DNA from 2 places in the Solibacillus sp. FSL K6-1523 genome. Region 2 is predicted to be linked to the other one. Evidence: a T-box and tRNA genes for the amino acid it is inferred to sense, from the RefSeq annotation. Region 2 holds a T-box; the other holds one or more tRNA genes.
The links. The T-box of region 2 lies ahead of leuS (leucine--tRNA ligase). A T-box ahead of a tRNA ligase gene usually reads a tRNA of that ligase, here a tRNA-Leu.

Region 1: it encodes a tRNA-Leu, which carries the amino acid that the T-box ahead of leuS (leucine--tRNA ligase) is inferred to sense. The anticodon was not compared.

What each region holds. Positions count from the first base shown of each region.
Region 1 is NZ_JBBOSU010000001.1:4,076,047-4,080,252, forward strand. It holds rRNA gene MHI10_RS19600 (16S ribosomal RNA) at 1-1,343, opposite strand, end outside; tRNA gene MHI10_RS19605 (tRNA-Gly) at 1,544-1,617, opposite strand; tRNA gene MHI10_RS19610 (tRNA-Leu) at 1,636-1,721, opposite strand; tRNA gene MHI10_RS19615 (tRNA-Lys) at 1,778-1,853, opposite strand; tRNA gene MHI10_RS19620 (tRNA-Gln) at 1,859-1,933, opposite strand; tRNA gene MHI10_RS19625 (tRNA-Asp) at 1,939-2,014, opposite strand; tRNA gene MHI10_RS19630 (tRNA-Glu) at 2,043-2,117, opposite strand; tRNA gene MHI10_RS19635 (tRNA-Asn) at 2,119-2,193, opposite strand; gene MHI10_RS19640 (SprT family protein) at 2,437-2,895, opposite strand; gene MHI10_RS19645 (Tex family protein) at 3,149-4,206, opposite strand, start outside.
Region 2 is NZ_JBBOSU010000001.1:3,361,783-3,365,988, forward strand. It holds gene leuS (leucine--tRNA ligase) at 1-1,978, opposite strand, end outside; T-box leader at 2,161-2,376, opposite strand; gene MHI10_RS16185 (MDR family MFS transporter) at 2,469-3,638, opposite strand; gene MHI10_RS16190 (TRAP transporter large permease) at 3,746-4,206, opposite strand, start outside.

The sequences.
Region 1 (4,206 bases), 710 kb from region 2:
CATGTAGGCGAGTTGCAGCCTACAATCCGAACTGAGAACGGTTTTATCGGATTAGCTCCCCCTCGCGGGTTGGCAACCGTTTGTACCGTCCATTGTAGCACGTGTGTAGCCCAGGTCATAAGGGGCATGATGATTTGACGTCATCCCCACCTTCCTCCGGTTTGTCACCGGCAGTCTCCTTAGAGTGCCCAACTAAATGATGGCAACTAAGAATAAGGGTTGCGCTCGTTGCGGGACTTAACCCAACATCTCACGACACGAGCTGACGACAACCATGCACCACCTGTCACCGTTGTCCCCGAAGGGAAAACTGTATCTCTACAGTGGTCAATGGGATGTCAAGACCTGGTAAGGTTCTTCGCGTTGCTTCGAATTAAACCACATGCTCCACCGCTTGTGCGGGCCCCCGTCAATTCCTTTGAGTTTCAGTCTTGCGACCGTACTCCCCAGGCGGAGTGCTTAATGCGTTAGCTGCAGCACTGAGGGGCGGAAACCCCCCAACACTTAGCACTCATCGTTTACGGCGTGGACTACCAGGGTATCTAATCCTGTTTGCTCCCCACGCTTTCGCGCCTCAGTGTCAGTTACAGACCAGATAGTCGCCTTCGCCACTGGTGTTCCTCCAAATCTCTACGCATTTCACCGCTACACTTGGAATTCCACTATCCTCTTCTGCACTCAAGTTTCCCAGTTTCCAATGACCCTCCACGGTTGAGCCGTGGGCTTTCACATCAGACTTAAGAAACCACCTGCGCGCGCTTTACGCCCAATAATTCCGGACAACGCTTGCCACCTACGTATTACCGCGGCTGCTGGCACGTAGTTAGCCGTGGCTTTCTAACAAGGTACCGTCAAGGTAGCGCCAGTTACTACGCTACTTGTTCTTCCCTTGCAACAGAGTTTTACGAACCGAAATCCTTCTTCACTCACGCGGCGTTGCTCCATCAGACTTTCGTCCATTGTGGAAGATTCCCTACTGCTGCCTCCCGTAGGAGTCTGGGCCGTGTCTCAGTCCCAGTGTGGCCGATCACCCTCTCAGGTCGGCTACGCATCGTTGCCTTGGTGAGCCGTTACCTCACCAACTAGCTAATGCGCCGCGGGCCCATCCTGTAGTGACAGCCGAAACCGTCTTTTAACATTCGAACATGAGTTCAAAAGTGTTATTCGGTATTAGCCCCGGTTTCCCGGAGTTATCCCAATCTACAGGGTAGGTTACCCACGTGTTACTCACCCGTCCGCCGCTAACTTTCAAAGGTGCAAGCACCAATGAAAGTCCGCTCGACTTGCATGTATTAGGCACGCCGCCAGCGTTCGTCCTGAGCCAGGATCAAACTCTCCATAAAAGTTAGTTTGAAAGCTCATTTGCTTTGCTAGCGTATCAACATAAAGTTGATATCTATAATTTGTTTAAGTTCATCACTTAAACGTTTAAATCATTAACGTTTGCTTGTTCAGTTTTCAAGGTTCATTATGTCATTCTTGCGACACTCAATATATCTTACGACACATTCTCTTTCGTGTCAACATTTTTTTAAAAGTTTTTTGGAGCGGGTGAAGAGAATCGAACTCTCATCATCAGCTTGGAAGGCTGAGGTTTTACCACTAAACTACACCCGCATATGAAATTTGTTGTTATGGTGCGGACGAGAGGACTTGAACCTCCACGGGGTTACCCCCACTAGGCCCTCAACCTAGCGCGTCTGCCATTCCGCCACGACCGCGTTTATTATCAACTTCTCTAATTATACATCTTTGCGAGAAAATGTCAATATAAAACTGGTGAGCCATGCAGGATTCGAACCTGCGACCCTCTGATTAAAAGTCAGATGCTCTACCAACTGAGCTAATGGCTCGGAAATGGCTGGGGAACCTGGATTCGAACCAGGGCATGACGGAATCAAAATCCGTTGCCTTACCGCTTGGCTATACCCCAATAAATGGCGGTCCCGACCGGGATCGAACCGGCGATCTCCTGCGTGACAGGCAGGCATGTTAACCGCTACACCACGGGACCAAAACAAACTCTTCTATTAAAATTAAAATGGTGACCCGTACGGGATTCGAACCCGTGTTACCGCCGTGAAAGGGCGGTGTCTTAACCGCTTGACCAACGGGCCATGGCTCCGAAGGTAGGACTCGAACCTACGACCAACCGGTTAACAGCCGGTTGCTCTACCACTGAGCTACTTCGGAATATCGTTTATGTTGTCGTCGTTATTACCTTGCCGACTTTTATTATTATAGACACCTTTTATCGATTCGTCAACACCTTTTTGAAATTTATTTTCAAACTTTAAAATTGCTTATAAAATTACATGCTCACACCATTCGAGAAGTGGGAAACCTCTCCTTAAAGTAGTTACATAAAGTATTTCCAACTTGAACAACTATATGCAGACTTCTAAAATGAATCGCGATATCATGTACTCATTAAAATCAATTACATACTAACTCTATACTTCCCCCACAAATGCTACAACAATACTTTTTAACATCCATTTTTCGTTTCCTTCTATACAACTGATTACAATTGATACAATGATAAACATGAACTGCTGATGCTGCTTTTTTCTTCACCTCTTCAATCCTCGAACAAAAACGTGGCGCCCCCACTTGATTCAATAATTGTTTAAAATCTGGATCTTGATGTTTATACCCTCTTCCTAACAAATGCAAATGATAATGGCAAAGTTCATGTAAAATGATCCCTCGGAGTTCCTCCATTCCGAAGTGATCGTACATTTTTTTATTTAATTCAATATGATGTGAATTCAATAAATACCTTCCACCTGTCGTTTTCAATCTGCTATTAAAATAAGCTTGGTGTATAAATGGTCGGTTAAAGTGTTGAATTGAAAGTTCTTCAACTATCTTTTGAACTTGTTCGTCTGTCAAATACTCACCCCATATCAAATCAATTAGAAAATTACACTTTAATCATTAACAAACTCTAATCGATATTGCTCTCTATTTAAATGCACAAAAAATTATAATAAAAAGTACACCGAATCATACGGTGCACCTTCATTATAAGTGATTAACATTTATTAATAAATTACTTAATTATACGTACAAGTACGTTTCAAACAAAATCTCTGCTATAGCTTTAATCCAACATGAACTAATGCGTTCATGAATTGGATGATTTTTAAATGCTCTCTTGAAGTGCTGGTGGAAGCATTGTTAGCGATATTCTTCCTTTGTTTACTTCGACACTTTCAATCCAAACAGTCACGATATCACCTAAAGATACTACATCCAATGGGTGCTTAACTCGTCCCTTTTGTAATTTTGAAATATGAACGAGTCCATCTTGTTTAACGCCGATATCAACAAATGCGCCAAAATCAACAACATTTCGAACGGTTCCTTGTAATTCCATACCAACTTGTAAATCCTTCATTTGTAATACATCCGTTTTTAATAACGGCTGCGGAAAGGCATCTCGGGGATCTCGTGATGGCTTCATTAATGTCCCTACAATATCTTTCAATGTGACTTCCCCAACTTGTAATGTTTCACCTAACGCTGATAATCCTAATTGACTAATCGCCTGCTCAGCCTTTACTGTTCCTACATCTTTTTTTGTTAAGCTTGCTGCTTGTAAAATTTCTTCAGCCAATTTATAACTCTCCGGATGGATTCCTGTTGCGTCTAATGGATTTTTCGCTTCTGGAATACGCAAAAAACCAATTGCTTGTTCGTACGTTTTAGCACCTAAGCGTGGAATTTTCTTCAATTGAGCACGGGAAGTAAACTTTCCATTTTCACCGCGCATCGTTACTATATTTTCCGCAACCGTTTTCGATAATCCTGATACATACTGCAAAAGGGAAGCTGATGCTGTGTTTACATCTACTCCTACTTGGTTTACTGCTGTTTCCACAATAAACGAAAGGGATTCCGCTAATTGCTTTTGCGAAACATCATGTTGATACTGCCCTACACCTACAGCTTTCGGATCTATTTTCACCAATTCAGATAGCGGATCTTGTAATCGGCGTGCAATCGATACCGCACTCCGTTGTTCTACTTGTAAATCTGGGAACTCTGCACGCGCTGTTTCAGAAGCAGAATAAACAGATGCCCCTGCTTCATTAACGATGACATATGCCACATCCTGCGTAACTTCCTTCAACAGCTCTGCAATAAACTGCTCTGTCTCACGTGAAGCTGTCCCATTGCCAATTGCAATAATGCTAATCG
Region 2 (4,206 bases):
TTTGGTGATACACTTTTTCTAAAGTTTTATCATCTGAAACTTGCACTTTTTCCGTTAATTGACCTTCTTCTGTTATGAATAAACGCCAAATACGATCTAAGAAACGACGCGCTCCATCTAAACCATTTGTGCTCCATGCAATAGAAGCTTCTAATGGACCCATGAACATTTCGTATAAACGTAATGTATCAGCACCATGTGATTCAATAATATCATCTGGGTTGACAACATTTCCTAATGATTTAGACATTTTGACATTACCTTCACCTAGGATCATCCCTTGGTTAAATAACTTTTGGAATGGTTCCTTCGTGTGTACAATGCCTAAATCGTACAGCACTTTATGCCAGAAGCGTGCGTATAGTAAGTGAAGTACCGCATGTTCCGCACCACCGATATAAATATCAACTGGTAACCAACGTTTGATTAATTCTGGATCTGCTAATGCCTCATCATTTGTTGGATCAATATAGCGTAAGAAGTACCATGAAGAACCTGCCCATTGTGGCATTGTGTTCGTTTCACGACGACCTTTTAAGCCTGTTTCTGGGTGTACTACATTTACCCACTCATCAATATTGGCAAGTGGCGATTCACCTGTACCTGAAGGACGGATATTTTCTGTTTTCGGTAATTCTAATGGCAATTGATCAACAGGAATCGTTGTCATTGTGCCATCTTCCCAATGAATTACTGGAATTGGCTCACCCCAATAACGTTGACGAGAGAATAACCAGTCACGTAAACGGTACGTAATTTTCTTTTCACCGACACCATTTTCTACTAACCAATCAATTGCTTTTGTAATACCGTCTTCTTTATTTAAACCGTCTAGGAAATCAGAATTGATATGTGCACCGTCACCAGTGAACGCTTCTGTTTCAATGTTGCCACCATCTAAAACAGCAACAATGTCTAAGCCAAATTCTTTAGCAAATTCATAGTCGCGCTCATCATGTGCTGGAACCGCCATAATTGCACCAGTACCGTAAGTAGCTAACACATAGTCAGCAATCCAAATTGGTACTTGCTTGCCGTTAATTGGATTCACTGCATATGCACCCGTGAACACACCTGTTTTTTCTTTTGCTAAATCTGTACGCTCTAAATCAGATTTTAAAGAAACTTTTTCTAAATATGCTTCTACCGCAGCTTTTTGATCAGCTGACGTAATTTCAGCTACTAATTTATGCTCTGGTGCCAGTACGCAGTAAGTTGCACCGAATAATGTGTCTGGACGCGTTGTAAATACTTCGAAATCTTTGTCTGTGCCTGCAATTGTGAATTTCACTTGTGCGCCTTCAGAGCGGCCAATCCAGTTACGTTGCATATCTTTAATTGATTCAGGCCAATCAACATCCACAAGATCATCAATTAAACGGTCCGCATATTTTGTAATACGTAACACCCATTGACGCATTGGACGACGCACTACTGGGTGACTACCGCGTTCAGAAAGACCATCAATTACTTCCTCATTGGCAAGTACTGTTCCAAGTGCTTCACACCAGTTAACAGCTACTTCATCCACATAAGCTAAATCCATTTCCACTAATTTTGTGAAAATCCATTGTGTCCATTTATAGTAGGAAGGGTCCGTCGTATTAATTTCACGATCCCAATCATAAGAAAAGCCAAGCTCTTGGATTTGACGCTTGAATGTTGCGATGTTTTTCGCTGTAAATTCAGCAGGGTCATTTCCTGTATCTAGTGCATATTGCTCTGCTGGTAAACCAAATGCATCCCAGCCCATTGGATGCAGGACATTATAGCCTTGCATACGTTTAAAACGTGAAAGAATATCTGTTGCTGTATACCCTTCAGGATGTCCTACGTGTAGACCTGCACCTGATGGGTACGGGAACATATCCAGTGCATAAAACTTTGGTTTATCCCCTTCATTTTCCGTTTTAAACGTTTTGTTGTCGGCCCAATATTTCTGCCATTTCTTTTCGACTTGTTGATGATTAAAGCTCACGAAAATTCCTCCTCTATTTTGCGATTGCTGTGATTAGAAAGTTATTTCTTGTACGAGATTGCGCAAGGTTCTATACTTTCTTATGTGATTTCCCTTAAAAATGTATACATAGCTCGTTAATAATCCAAGTTGAATTTGCAGAATATTTGAAAAACAAAAAAATCCCGCCCCATTCTTATAAAAGAAGGGACGAGAGTTATTATATACTCCCGCGGTACCACCCACATTAGTGACACTGCACTCAGCTTGACTTCTTAACGCGAATACACGGCTTTTAGTTACTATTCGTTCACCAAAGCTAACTCAAAGGCGAGTTCGACTTACTACCTACTAGCTTTCACCAACCGCTAGCTCTCTACAAGGAAGAACCGTCTACTATTCCTTATCACAGTCATTTTTATTATTCCATTCATTTTATCGGATTGTAGCCAAAAGCACAAGTGGTTGTTTGTTATTCACCGATAATTCCGACATCTCAGGGACCCCTTTATCAAAATACCTTCGTTTTCAGTCCTCGGTCAAATAATAAACAAGGTATAATTGCTACAATCAATATAACCGATAAAATAAGCATTAATACTTGCATTCCGTATAAATCAACCATTATTCCACCAAATAACGGACCAATCATTCTTCCTACCGTTGTTGCACTGTTCACTAACCCTTGATAAAACCCTTCTTGTCCAGGTGGCGCCATTTTATTAGCAAGCATCGGGATAACTGGTGAGAAAAATACTTCTCCTAAAGTCAAAATGACCATTGCTGCGGCAAACATTTTAAAGTCTCCTGCAAAATATACGACGAAAAATGAAACAGACATTAATGCTAAACCAAGTACAAGCTGATGTTTAATTTTCTTTTCCCAGCGCGTCACAAGCGGTTTAATAATTGGTTGAACTGCTACAATCATAAAGCCGTTCAATGTCCATAATAAACTGTATTGCGACAAACTCATGCCTAGAGATTGCGTATAAGATGAAATCGTTGCACTCCATTGTGAATAAGAAAGCCAGCATAATACCAATGAAACACTTAAAATAGTTAATGCAATAAGAGGTGCCTTCGCTTTTGGTTCATTCATTTCTGAAGATACTTTTTTCGTTGTTACTTTTGCCGAATCAAAGCGCTTAAATGTAAAGATGACAATCAAGAAAAACACGATGTAAGAAACTAAATTCGAAATAAATACCCATTCAAATTGAATATCTGCGATGAGCCCTGCAAGTGCTGGTCCAATCGCTACCCCTACATTATTTGCTAAAAAGATAGCATTGAACGATTTTCTGCCCCCTTCTGGCCAAGCACTCCCCGCAATAGCATAAAGTGCGGGAAAGACAATCCCCCCACTAAACCCGAGCATCGTTAAGAAAATAATATACTGCGGCCATTCATGCCAAATCGTAAGTAAGGTAATTGAAATTAAATTGAAAACGACACCGATTAAAATTGTTTTATACCCGCCAAGCTTATCAAACAATATACCGCCTAATACATTACCAAACACACCTGCTAACGAATTGAGCATTAAAACAAAGCCTGCCATTGTTAACGTCTTTCCTAAATAATCATGTATATAAATACTATTTAATGGCCATAAAAATGAATTTCCGACGGTATTGACAAATGTTCCAATTATTAAAAGCCAAACTTGTTTTGGCATTCTCCCACCTCCAATACTTAGACTCGCAAAATATTAGTCTATGCTTGTTTTTTTAAATGCACAAGAAAAAAACCTTACGATAAAATTCGCAAGGCACCATTTTACTCTTACATTAAATTTGGTAAAAATAATATAATCTGAGGGAAGAATAGGAAGATAAATAAAACAATAAAATCTGTAACAATAAATGGGAAGGAGCCTTTTAATATTTCTGTATATTCGCTCCCCTTTACAGCTCCTTGTATCATAAATATACTGAGCCCAAATGGGGGTGTCACTAATGAAATTTCTGCTAAAAAAACGACGATTACACCAAACCAAATTGGATCAAACCCTAAATTGATAACTGCAGGTAAAATAATAGGGATCGTTAAAAACATAGCTGATAACATATCAATAAACATACCTAAAAAAATATACATCAAACATATTCCAAACATGACGAACATCGGATGGACATCAAGACCAGTTAAAAAGCTTGATACTGTATTAGGTATCTGTGAAATCCCTAAAAAATAACCAAATAAGAAGGAAGATATAATAATTAAAAATACGGTAGCTGTCGTTT